4 regions of the Anaerobacillus sp. 1_MG-2023 genome follow, and region 2 is predicted to be linked to each of the others. Evidence: riboswitches for the same ligand, from Rfam matches in the RefSeq annotation. Region 2 holds a riboswitch; each other region holds the start of a gene.
What was found. Region 2 has a riboswitch for cyclic di-GMP ahead of Q4550_RS00330 (glycoside hydrolase family 191 protein). Riboswitches for the same ligand answer to the same signal wherever they lie in the genome.
Positions count from the first base shown of each region.

Region 1: it holds a riboswitch for cyclic di-GMP, as region 2 does, so the genes downstream of both, Q4550_RS08270 (anti-repressor SinI family protein) here and Q4550_RS00330 (glycoside hydrolase family 191 protein) in region 2, are expected to answer to the same signal.
Region 3: it holds a riboswitch for cyclic di-GMP, as region 2 does, so the genes downstream of both, Q4550_RS01860 (HD-GYP domain-containing protein) here and Q4550_RS00330 (glycoside hydrolase family 191 protein) in region 2, are expected to answer to the same signal.
Region 4: it holds a riboswitch for cyclic di-GMP, as region 2 does, so the genes downstream of both, Q4550_RS20560 (anti-repressor SinI family protein) here and Q4550_RS00330 (glycoside hydrolase family 191 protein) in region 2, are expected to answer to the same signal.

Region 1 covers NZ_JAUORD010000003.1:368,231-371,340, forward strand. Annotated here, with positions in the region: gene egtB (ergothioneine biosynthesis protein EgtB) at 1-348, shown strand, start outside; gene Q4550_RS08260 (thioredoxin family protein) at 611-925, shown strand; gene Q4550_RS08265 (hypothetical protein) at 958-1,188, opposite strand; cyclic di-GMP riboswitch class I at 1,414-1,502, shown strand; gene Q4550_RS08270 (anti-repressor SinI family protein) at 1,528-1,665, shown strand; gene Q4550_RS08275 (glycine--tRNA ligase) at 2,048-3,110, shown strand, end outside.
Region 2 covers NZ_JAUORD010000001.1:62,164-65,273, forward strand. Annotated here, with positions in the region: gene Q4550_RS00325 (hypothetical protein) at 1-16, shown strand, start outside; gene Q4550_RS00330 (glycoside hydrolase family 191 protein) at 336-1,184, opposite strand; cyclic di-GMP riboswitch class I at 1,221-1,311, opposite strand; gene Q4550_RS00335 (GAF domain-containing protein) at 1,406-2,641, shown strand; gene Q4550_RS00340 (hypothetical protein) at 2,631-3,110, shown strand, end outside.
Region 3 covers NZ_JAUORD010000001.1:353,694-356,803, reverse strand. Annotated here, with positions in the region: gene Q4550_RS01865 (aldo/keto reductase) at 1-684, opposite strand, end outside; gene sda (sporulation histidine kinase inhibitor Sda) at 896-1,063, opposite strand; gene Q4550_RS01860 (HD-GYP domain-containing protein) at 1,122-1,763, opposite strand; cyclic di-GMP riboswitch class II at 1,775-1,858, opposite strand; gene Q4550_RS01855 (FAD-dependent monooxygenase) at 1,982-3,110, shown strand, end outside.
Region 4 covers NZ_JAUORD010000016.1:60,782-63,891, reverse strand. Annotated here, with positions in the region: gene Q4550_RS20580 (helix-turn-helix domain-containing protein) at 1-289, opposite strand, end outside; gene Q4550_RS20575 (anti-repressor SinI family protein) at 602-724, shown strand; gene Q4550_RS20570 (hypothetical protein) at 737-1,000, shown strand; gene Q4550_RS24645 (DUF5658 family protein) at 930-1,316, shown strand; gene Q4550_RS20565 (helix-turn-helix domain-containing protein) at 1,358-1,693, opposite strand; gene Q4550_RS20560 (anti-repressor SinI family protein) at 1,807-1,926, opposite strand; cyclic di-GMP riboswitch class I at 1,949-2,049, opposite strand; gene Q4550_RS20555 (DNA primase) at 2,263-2,556, shown strand; gene Q4550_RS20550 (SDR family oxidoreductase) at 2,641-3,110, shown strand, end outside.

The DNA.
Region 1 (3,110 bases), on a different contig from region 2:
GAGTCCGAATGGGAACTTGCAGTTCGCGATCAGCCGATTGCGGGTAATTTTGTTGAAGATGGCATCTATCATCCCGTGGCATCGATCAAGGAAAATGAAGGTAGAATAAAAAAAGCCTATGGAGATGTGTGGGAATGGACGAAAAGTCCTTATATGCCTTACCCTGGTAATAAACCGCTTGACGGGGCGTTGGGTGAGTATAATGCAAAATTCATGAGCAGTCAGATGATTCTAAGAGGCGGATCATGTGTTACCTCCGTATCTCATATTCGTCCGACTTATCGAAATTTCTTTGGTCCAGATAAACGCTGGCAATTTACCGGCATTCGTCTTGCAGATGATAAGTAATCATTAAAAACTTCGCAATGGATCAGAGCTATCTGAAGAAATCACATAGCCAGAAGAATACTATCCGACTCGAACAGAATCTTAAAGAACTTAAACAGTTAGCAGAGAATTCAGGTTTCACACCAATGAAAACATGGACTGATCAAGAACAGCTGTTCAGGTTGCACTATCTTAGTGTGAATTAACGTAAGCTTTCTTACAGACATTCAATGATTATTTCGATATAATTGTTAATGAAGATATAGGTGAAGGAGAGATAATCATGAAGAAGATTGAAACAGCTGATTCTTATCAGTCATTCATTAACAATAATGACGTATCCATTCTAAAATATGAAGCTAACTGGTGCCCGGATTGCAAGCGCCTTGACTTTTTTATTGATGATATAATGAATGCGCATCATGAAAAGCAATGGGCTCAAATCGATATTGAACAATTCCCTGAAATTACAGAGGAAAATGATGTTATGGGTATCCCGAGCCTTCTTGTCTATAAAGACGGCAAAAAGATTGGTCACTTGCATAGTGCGAATACCAAAAATCCAGATCAGGTGAAAGAATATTTAAGTCAATTCTAAACAAAAGAGAAGGTTGCGAAGGCAACCTTCTTTTATTTTGTTAGAACATATTCGATGGAGCCGTCAATTAATGAATGAACAAATGCAACTGTATATCCAATGCTAAGGTAAGTAGAGAGTGTTTCACTACAATGTGGATGTAATGGTTCTGTTGGGGCATGAATACTTTTATACATGGTTTTTACGGTGCTAGAGATGGGTTCACAACGAAGTAAAACAACATGTTTACCGCTCCAAGCGGTACTAATGTGATTTCTCTGCATATCACTCTTCCTTTGCGAAAAATATATTCAGGGAATACAGTTAGCATATGAGTGAAATCGTAGGATGTTAGAAGTAGAAATGGAAATTTAAAAATATTTTGAATTTTCATCGAATAACTGGTATATTAGTAGCATATAACGTCAAACTTCTCGATAATCACATCGATTCACTAAAAAGTTGTGTATTTTGTAAGTTTATGGTCGGAATGTGTCATTTCTGAATTCTCCAGACAAGGGCAAACCATCCTAAAGGATGGGACGCAAAGACACAGGTCTAATGTTGGTTCTCCAACGATGACGGCTGGTCCTCCTGGAAAACCCATGAAGGAGGAGAAAAGAATGACCATGGCTAAACCTAAGCCTAAGAAGGTACTTGATCAAGAATGGGTTATTCTCATGAGGGCTGCCAGAGAACTTGGATTGAAGAAAGAAGAGGTACAAGCATTCTTAAAACAACACAAAAACCGACATCTATGAATATACATAAATGCATGACGACCTATAAGGTCGTTTTTTTTGTGATAAGCTTTGATGAAAGCAAATACGGTGTGAAATGAATATTCCTTGACTTTAGGGCAATATTTTTTGTATCATATGTCATATCAATTGCATACATAAACCATACTAACTATGAAGGATAAATAGTAGTCAGAGTAACCTTGTTTTTAGCGATTCGGGGACGGTGGAAGCCCGAACGAGGTCTGATGAAACGGCAGTCTGGAGTTACGTTACTTAAAGTGGATGCCTTATTTGCATCAACTAGGGTGGAACCGCGGGTGCATAAGCTCTCGTCCCTGGACATTTTTTGTCCATGGATTGGGAGCTTTTTATATTGATTGAGAAAAAAGGAGAGAATGACATGACAATTTCAATGGATCAGATCGTTTCAGTATCGAAGCACAGAGGATTTATTTTCCCTGGTTCTGATATTTACGGTGGACTAGCAAATACATGGGATTATGGACCACTTGGTGTAGAACTTAAGAAAAATATTAAAGATGCATGGTGGAAGAAGTTTGTTCAAGAATCACCTTATAATAGTGGTCTAGATGCCGCCATTCTAATGAATCCAAAAACGTGGGAAGCTTCAGGACATTTAGGTAATTTCAATGATCCTTTAATTGATTGCAAAAGCTGTAAAACACGTCACCGTGCAGATAAATTAATTGAGGACGCTCTTTCAACTGAAGAAGAGGACATGATTGCAGACGGCCTTTCATTTGAAGAAATGGAGCGTTTGATGAAAGAAAATCATATTACTTGCCCGGAGTGTGGCAGTGAAGATTTCACAGAAATCCGTCAATTTGATCTTATGTTTAAAACCCATCAAGGTGTAACAAAATCGAGCACGAGTGAAATTTACCTTCGCCCAGAAACGGCGCAGGGAATCTTCGTAAACTTTAAAAATGTTCAACGCTCTATGCGTAAGAAAGTGCCTTTTGGTATTGCACAAGTTGGAAAAAGCTTCCGGAATGAAATTACACCTGGAAACTTTACATTCCGTACTCGTGAATTTGAACAAATGGAGCTTGAATTCTTCTGTAAGCCAGGTAACGAACTAGAGTGGCATGAGTATTGGAAAGAGTACTGCAAAAACTGGCTTCTAAATCTTGGTGTAAAAGAAGATAGCATCCGACTGCGTGAGCATGCGGAAGATGAACTGTCGCATTATAGTAATGCAACAACTGATATCGAGTACAAGTTCCCATTTGGTTGGGGCGAACTTTGGGGTGTTGCTTCTCGAACAGATTACGACTTAAAGCAGCATATGGAACATTCCAATGAAGATTTCACTTATCACGATCAACAAACAGGTGAGAAGTATGTACCTTATTGCATTGAGCCTTCACTTGGTGCTGACCGCGTCACTCTTGCTTTCTTGATTGAAGCATATGAAGAACAGGAGCTAGAAGATGGCACAA
Region 2 (3,110 bases):
AGCAAATATCCAATAACCTTTCACTTCTCACTACCGCAAAAAAGTTAAGCGCATTTAAGCTTAACCTTTTTGCGGTTTTATTTAATTTGATAAGTAACGTCCATTATCTTCAGCGAAGCCCTTAACAAATGTTCCAGCTTAAACTAGGTAAGAAAAATCTCTCCACTCTTTAACATTTTTTCATCATTTTATTCTTCAACTAAGACTTTTCGTTCTTTAAAAAACATAAGCGTTCGCTTTTGACGAACGCTGTCGGAATTTAAAATATTTATATCGAAATATCTACATAAAATATGGTATTTTATTAATTTATATGCAATTCTATTATTAAGAACTTACCAGCTATTATAACCATTCCTCGTATGGAAATGAACAAAACCATTAGATTCAGCATAAGAAATGCTATTCCATTTCTGCTCTGTTGAAACCGTAAGAACTGCTAAGTCTGTTTCTTGCTGAATTTCTTTTAAATCAGCCATACGATCTTTTGACCATTCGTCCTTCGATACGGTTGAATAATTGAAGTTCTCCCACATAATCGCATCAACGTAAGAACTTGTGTAATCTTTTAACGTTTGAAAGCCCCAATTTTGTATGAGAGAAAGTGAAGGATGTTGTTGCTTGATTTGTTGTAAGAAGGCTACCATTCCTTCTTGTTGAGCTTGAAGGACAGTTGGGTTCTCCCAATGTTCATTATCAATATTACCGACTGTATCAAGGAAAACACCATCAAGTCCCTTTTCAGCGATTTGCGCTGTCACTTCTGATAGAAGAACGTCACGATAGTGAACAGAAGTGATATCGGTGAGATAGGAATCCCATTCGGTGTAGTGAACTCTTTCTCCGTTACGGTGAAAGAAATCAGCTTCATTTAATTGATTGATAAGTGCTGTATTCCAATTATCAGCTTCCATCGTATTAATATAGCCATAAACTTTTGTACCAGAACTTTTAATTTCTGAAATTTGTTGTTTACTATAGTAAACAGGTTCTATGATCATTACGTCGTATTGCTTCATTTTTGTAATTAATCGTGGCGTAGGAGCATCATAATAAACTTTGTAAGAAGTGACGTCAGATAGTGGATGACTGGCGGCGTGAGAGGTCAGAGGAGAAATCATGATAAATGTAAACAGAATAGCACATGACATTGCAACAATTTGCTTTGTTGAGATAACACCCATTGGTTGGCCTCCTGATTAATCAGAGAGCGGCTCTGGCATTGTAGACTGGCGATCGGTATTCACAAAATAGAATCGACGACCCATGTCTTTGCGCCCTTATTTTTCAATAAGTTTGCCCTTCTCCATATTTAGTTTTCAAAAATAGTATATCAGAAATTGGAATTAATTCCACAATATTTTTTGCATAAAAGTATTTAATTTTCTTAGATGAGGATGATTGTATGATTTACACACAGAAAAACACGCTAAGGAAACTGGTTGAGGTCATTATTGTTATTGCACTTATCGGTATTAGTGACCAACTCTTTCAGCTTCACTTAACTACCTGGGAGCTTGATCCATTATTTTTCTTTGTTCTTCTTTTCTCTTTAAGGTATGGATTAACAATGGGGTTGCTTAGCTTCTTTCTAGCCCTTATTTATCATATGATGGCCATCGGCTTTAACGGAGGAGATATATACCTGCTTTTCTATGATACGAGTGAAGCCTCATGGATTTTATTCACCTTATTATTAGCCATCATTTGTGGCTTATACAGTACATCCTTCCAGGAACGATATGAAAGCCTTCATTATCGTCACGATGAGTTAAAAGATGAGAATGAACAATTAACTGAAGCTATTAAACTACTAGAACATTCTCAGAAAACGATGCAAGAAAAAATGCTGGAATCTGAACATAGTCTGACACGTATCTATCAAGTGGGGAAGGCACTTGATCAATCATCACCTGAACTAATTCGAAATGAAGCCATTACGATTATCTCGAATCTCTTTAAAGCGAAAGAATTAGCGATCTATCATTTGGATTCTTCTAAAAGAACTTTACGCCTTCACATTCGAAAGGGCGACTCCAACCATCTTCCGCAAACGGTTTTTATTGAAGAAGATTCGGCGGTTTACAAACGCCTCTTCCGTAATAAAACGATCACACTTCGAACGATAGAAGATGAGAACAATTCCCCAGTTCTAGTTGGACCAATTATTTATGATAACCAGATCAAAGAAGTACTCGTTATCTATCAAGTTGATTTTGCTAAACTAACAACTTATGAAATTCAAATCATGTCGCTTGTCCTTGATTGGATGTCATCAAGGATTGAAAAAGCAACTGAGCTTGAACTGAAAGAAGAGAAAGTAAAGATGTTCCAGGGAACAAATATTTATTTCAAAGAAGCCTTTGATCATAAGGTGCAAATACAGAAGAAACGAAACGAGGAATTTGATCAATCCTATAGTGTTATTCACGTTCACTTTGCTAAATTCGATCGTATTACACCTGTTGAAGCTGAGATCATTCTTAGGTCTTATCTTCGAGAAATTGACATTATGGGATATGATCCATCAGAAAACATTTTCTCTTTCTTATTACCTGGAACAGCTCCGGAAAATGCAGAAATTGTCAAACACCGAATCAAGAAAGCCTTAACCGAAAAGGGTGGCATGCATGTTGGATAATTTATTCTATCCTCTTATCCTTCTTTATATTATCCATGCGATATTCATGTTCATCTTATCCTTTCTGTTAAAACGGGTTGTGGATCAAAACCATCATGGTGTAATTACATGGATTGCTATCGTTTCTTGCTTTTTACCTCTGATTGGTGAGCTTTTCGGAGTCATTTCGTGGCTCTTAGCGAAACGCTGGGTGTCAGATAAAATGCTCGTTGACTACGGAGAATATGTGTCATTCGATGTTTTAAACCTGGAATCGCTTCGTCATGAAGCAGCAACTAGCCTTGACTTAGTCCCGTTAACGGAAGCACTTAACGATCATGAACATACTACTAGAAAAGATTTAATAGTCCGTCTCATTAATTCAAACATTACGAATCAAGGAAAATATTTAAACCTTGGCTTAAATAATAGCGATTCTGAAACCGTTCATTACGCGGCGGCCACGATGAACATTCTTCTTGATCGGTAT
Region 3 (3,110 bases), 290 kb from region 2:
GGATCCTAATTGATAATGCCAGCGTAAAATCACCTGAGAGACTGATTTGTTATGTTGATTTGCTATTTGACTAATCGTTTCATTTTCTAAAATGTCAGTCACTCGAGCTAGCGGACTCCAGGATTGTGTTTTGATGTTGTTTTGTTGATGGAATCTTCTCTGATCTTCCTGGTTGAAGAAGGGGTGTAGTTCGATTTGATTGATACTTGGCTTTACGCCGGTTTCTTTCTCCAATTGCTCAAGATGCTCCGGAAGGAAATTACATACGCCAATCGAGCGAATGAGTCCCCATTTCTTAGCGTCAATTAGAGCTTGCCAAGCTTCTGGATAAAGACCTTGTTTAGGGTTCGGCCAGTGAATGAGGTACAAATCATAATAATCAAGATTGGCTCTATATAACGACTCCTGAATAGCCGTAACCGCTTTATTATATTCGTGATAGCGACCTGGTAATTTAGAAGTGACGCGCAGTTCATTTCTAGGAACTGTACTTCGACGAATGGCTTCGCCTACGGTACCTTCATTTTCGTAATTGTAAGCTGTATCGATGAGGCGATAGCCAACATCAATCGCACTATTAATTGCAGTTGCGCCTTCATTTCCATTTAGTTTGTAAGTACCGAAACCGATAGCGGGTAGTGTAAGTCCATCATTCAACGTTAGTTCTGGGATTGATTCCTTCATCAAAGATCATTCCTTTCAATAATAATCACCTTTTTTATCACACTTTAAATCTACCACTTCCTAAAAAATGCAAACATATGTAAGCGTATTAACAGTGAATTTATTTGTGAAAGGGGGAGAGATCAAATGAAAAATATCAAAAAAAGCTTATTGGCTAGAAGAGACCAAATAAGCTTCTTTTATATTTAGAGAGTCATGAGAAGCGGCTTCATCAAGTGCAATTGAGGATTTTTTCATAACACTCTGTTCGTGTTTGGGGAGGAGTGATTCCTCTTCTAATGATTTCACTAGTTAACATTTCAATAAAAGCTTCATCTAATTGAAGAGTATACGCATCACAAAAAGCGATTAGTAAATCCTTAGTTGATAAGAGTCGCAATCTATTCGACCTCCCTGTTCTATTTGGTTTTGTTTAAACGGTTATTGAAAAGCGCTGCTTAATTTTGACGTTTGGCGTAATCAAAATAATGAAGCAGAATCTTTTTCCCTTTTAACCGTTTTTCCAAATAAGAGATAAACAAGGAGGTGGTGTATGGCTCATAGAAGTTATTCCGATGGGCATGAATTTCTTGAATAGCTAATTGGTCAGAATGTTTTGGACGATAAGCTCGATCAGACGTCATTGCAATGTAGCTATCGATGACTCGAAGAATCGAAACAGATCGAGGAATTTGCTCATCGTGTAATTGGTAAGGATAGCCAGTACCATCGTTATTCTCATGATGATTTAGTATAAGAGACGGCTCAATATCAATCTCTGGAAAATCATTAAGTAGTTCTATTCCAAACTCTGGATGCTGCTCGACATACTCTTTCTCATAAAGGGTTAGTGGGCTCTTTTTTTGAAGGATTTCTGTTGGAACAAGCAGTTTACCGATGTCATGTAGCAAAACAGACTCAAGAAAGGGTCGTTTCAACAATGACCGGAAATTGTAATGCAAACAGAAATCAATGAAATAGCTCGTTGTTTGCACCGAATGGACGAAGGCATGAGGATCGTGACGCCTTAGCAGTTCCATTATCCGTCGTGACTGCAATGAAAATAAATGAGTGTGCCCGTACAATGTACACTTTTCCATGTTCATTCTCCTTTTTAAGGAGCCGGTTGCACTACTTACTCCCTATCACTCAAGTGCCCAGGCTAGAATGATAGTTCATCGCATTCTCTTTTTTTGTGGATCTCTTACTGAGGTATCATGTCATGAGGATATACTTATATAATCATTACCATAAAAAGTGGGATTTGTTAATAGCTTAATGTGTTATGATAGGTTTATTTTTGAAAGGAGATTGGAATATGAAATCTGACGTATTAATTGTTGGCGCGGGTCCGACTGGACTTGTATTAGCCCTCCATCTGGCGAAATATGGAGTTTCATTTCGAATAATTGAGAAAAATGCGGGACCCGGAGAAGCATCACGTGCGCTAATTGTACACGCTAGAACGCTAGAATTCTATGACCAAATGGGCTTCGCAGAAGAAGTCATCCATCAGGGGATTAAAGTGAAGACTATCCAATTTCGAGAAGGAAAGAAAGCAAAGGCGAACATATATTTTCGTGATCTTGGAAAAGGATTAAGTCCTTTCCCATTTGCCCTAAGCTATCCACAAGATGATCACGAGCAGCTGCTAATTAACAAATTAGCCGACGAAGGCGTTGAGGTGGAATGGGAGACAGAGTTGGTTTCGTTTATGGATGAAGGGGACCATGTTCAAGCCGTTATTAAAAAAGATAATAAGGAAGAACGGAGTGAGTTTTCATATATATGCGGGTGTGATGGGGCGCATAGTACTGTTCGAAGAGAGCTTGCTTTTGATTTTCCAGGTGGAACGTACGAGGAACTGTTTTTTGTGGCGGATGTTAAAGCGAACACCGGACAAATAGCTGAAAGTAGTTTAAATGTGTATTTAGATTCTGACACCTTTTACTTATTCATGCCGGTTAGAAGCACGGGAATGGAACGGATTATTGGAATAGTTCCTCGCAATTTAACCGATCAAAGCTCAGTTGCGTTCAAGGATTTCCAGTCGCTGATCGAGCAGAGAACAGGCTTAACGATTCAACATGTGAACTGGTTCCAAACGTACAAAGTCCATCATCGCGTTAGCAGTCACTTTAGAAAAGGACGTGCGTTTATTGCCGGAGATGCTGGACACATTCATAGCCCGGCTGGCGGACAGGGCATGAACACCGGTATTGGGGACGCGGTGAACTTAGCGTGGAAGCTAGCTGCAGTGTTGCTTCGGAAAACGGACGAAGGCATTCTTGATACATTTGAAGAAGAGCGTATTAACTTTGCGAGAACGTTAATCGATACAACTGATCGGGCGTTTACTTCTATTATAGGTGACCACATGACGAGCAAACTACTGCGGAAAATCGTCATACCCAACGTGGCTCCATTTACGCTTCGTTCCTTTTCCA
Region 4 (3,110 bases), on a different contig from region 2:
AATAGTCTGCGAAATCTTTTTTTGTAATACCTGAGCGCATCGCTTCTTCGATTAATTCTTTCCACTCCGTGTCGAGTGCCGGCTCCTCGTGATCTTCTTCTAATATGAACACTTCCATAGGAACCTTTAATTCTGTCGCTATTTTTTCAAGAAATTGAATAGAAGGATTAGCCTGTTGATTTCGTTCAATCGAACTTAAATAAGACTTGGCAACCCCTGCCCGTTTAGCGAGTTCAGTTAAAGACAGTCCCATACGATTCCGATAAAGTTTAATTTTTTCCCCTATCATCCCTTTACCTCGACTTTATCATTATTTATTGTTTTAATTTTATCAAGAACAATTTGTTCTGTAAACAGAACAAATGTCGTGTTTTTATATTAGTCTTCTAAAAGTCTCGTTGAACAAAATAATTAAAATTTAAGAACGAGAGAGTATTTAGTAGTATATAGCAGATTATATGCTAATAACAACTCAATACAAAGAATTTTCAGTCTTTTTAAACTTCCAAAATAAGACTATATTAGATGTACATTCTAAATAAAGAACAAAACGTTCTTTATTAATGTCGTTTATTGATGAAATATATAAGGGGGATGGGGAATGAAAACGTATACTGACGAAAAATTGGATCAGGAATGGGTGGCCCTTATTTCAATTGCAAGAAGAATGGGATTATCTAAGGAGGAAGTGAAGGATTTTCTAATCAATTCCTCAAAAAAGTAAGGAGGAATGATGGTGATCAAGTTAGGGGAAGGAACTTTTGTCTCGTATATTTTAGGGAAAAGGATTAAAATCATTGCGGTTGATAAACAGGTCGCCAAACTTTACATCAATGACGAATATAAAGGGAAGTGCGATTTATCTTTTATTCTAGAGAAAATCCACGGACTTGAAAATAAAGAACAAGACATCAAGGGAATAATCCGAGATGAACAGAAAATGTACGATGAACTTAGGGAGATTATACAAAACCAAAATATTTCATCTCATTATGAATAAAGGGACAAAGTGGGAGAAGTTTTTTGTTATTTATTTAGCATGTATTAACACTCTTGATGGATTTATCACATATTGGGGAATTCAAAATGGATGGATCGGAGAAGTGAATCCACTAATGCGAGCGCTATTTCAAATGGATCCACTTGTTTTCCTAATGTATAAAATAGGTTTGTCTATTTTTCTGATCGTCTTACTTTTAAAATTTCATCACTTAAAATCCGTTTTAATACGGATTTTATTAATCGTGGCTTCAACAATATATTCTTTCATATTGTGTATCCACGGCTATTGGGTATATATACTGTTACCCAAATAGATAAGAGCCTACTGGAAGATGTCGGCTCTTAAAAAAACAATTTATTGATCAGACCCCTGTTTGGCCCGCCACTTATTAAACTCCAGAAACTCCCTGAACTGGTCCTTGCTTATACCAGACTCCATCGCTTCTTTAACGATCTTTTTCCATTCCGAGTCTAACTCACTCTGATGAATAGGATCATCTCCTTGAAGTAATACCTCTACCGAAACATCAAGAACATTAGATATTTTATCTAGGAATTGGATAGAGGGATTTGATTGTATATTTCGTTCAATTGAACTCAGATATGACTTGGCCACATTCGCGCGTTCCGCTAATTCTGAAAGAGATAACCCTTTGCGTAAACGATACTTCTTTACTTCTTCACCTATCACGTGTATCCCTCCGATGCTTCGACAAATTTCTTTGATTGTATGTAATTATACCAGTATGTTATTGTTCCGTAAATAGAACGAAAGCGGCCTCCGTTCTGCCGCTTTCGTTCAGGTTACACTCCTTCATTTTTGAGAAACGCTTTGATTTCAGAAATTTTGATGCCCAATTCCTTCGCTTCTTTCATTAGTTTAATCCATTCCTCGTCAAGATTTTCTTCTGTATGTACGCCCATGTAACTCCTCCTTAAACTCTTTCCAGGTAGTTCAGCCATCATAGAAGCCTTCTCAGAAGAAGCTTCCTTAGATCTGTTTACTTTGCGCCCACTTTTTTTCAAAAATGGTTGCCCTTTTCTGGAGGATACTTTGTACGATCCATCATATATTTATGAAAATCCTACTATCATAATAGGTCATTAAACCTACGAAAGGTGTTGTAATTTGTAAAAAATATCAAAAATATATGACTTTTTTTGTAAATAAATAGCTTTTTTAAAATTTGGTGTTAGGAAAATACATACATCCACTAGCGATGGTCAAAATAGGACTATTACAAAGATGGAGGTTTTTCTATGAAAAAGTGGATGTTGTTATTGATGACGATGTTACTTTCCCTGAGTATTGCGGCTTGTTCGAATGCAAATGAAGAAGAAGGACCGGTAGAAGATCCCGAGATGCAAGAAGATACACCAGAAGATGAAGAGAATGTTAACGAAGATGATGGAACGATTGATCAGGAAGACGATGATACAATGAATAAGGATGATTCAGAAGAAGGCGATAAAGATGAAGATGGTAACATGGATGAAGGGGATATGGACGATACAGAGCAAAAATCAAATGATGAAACTGAAAACCAGCAATAGGGACCTTAACGGGTCTCTTTTTTATATAAAATTGTCTAAAAAATAGGTGGACGGGAATAGTCAGAAAAAAGGAGAGTGCTAAATATGAAGAAGGTAGCCGTTATAACAGGTGGTGGATCTGGAATTGGAGAAGCCGCAGCTAAACGCTTTGCAAACGAAGGCGTTCGAGTTTGCTTATTTGATTTGAAGGAAAGTCGAGCAGAACAAGTGAAGGAGTCGATCGTAAAAAATGGCGGAGAGGCGTTTGTCCTTGATGTGGATGTGGCCGATGAAGAACGCGTTACATATGGTTTGAAGCAAGTTGTTAACAAATGGGGACGCATTGATATTCTGTTTAACAATGCAGGAATTAATGGCACACTGAATCCGATTGAAGAAATGAAGGTTGATGAGTGGGATCAGACAATTGAAACAAATTTAAGAAGTACTTTTCTAATGGTGAAACATACAATCCCTTATATGAAAGAAGATGGAGGGAGTATCATTATTACTAGTTCCATAAATGGCAATCGGACTTTTTCGAACTTTGGTATGTCTGCTTATAGTACTTCAAA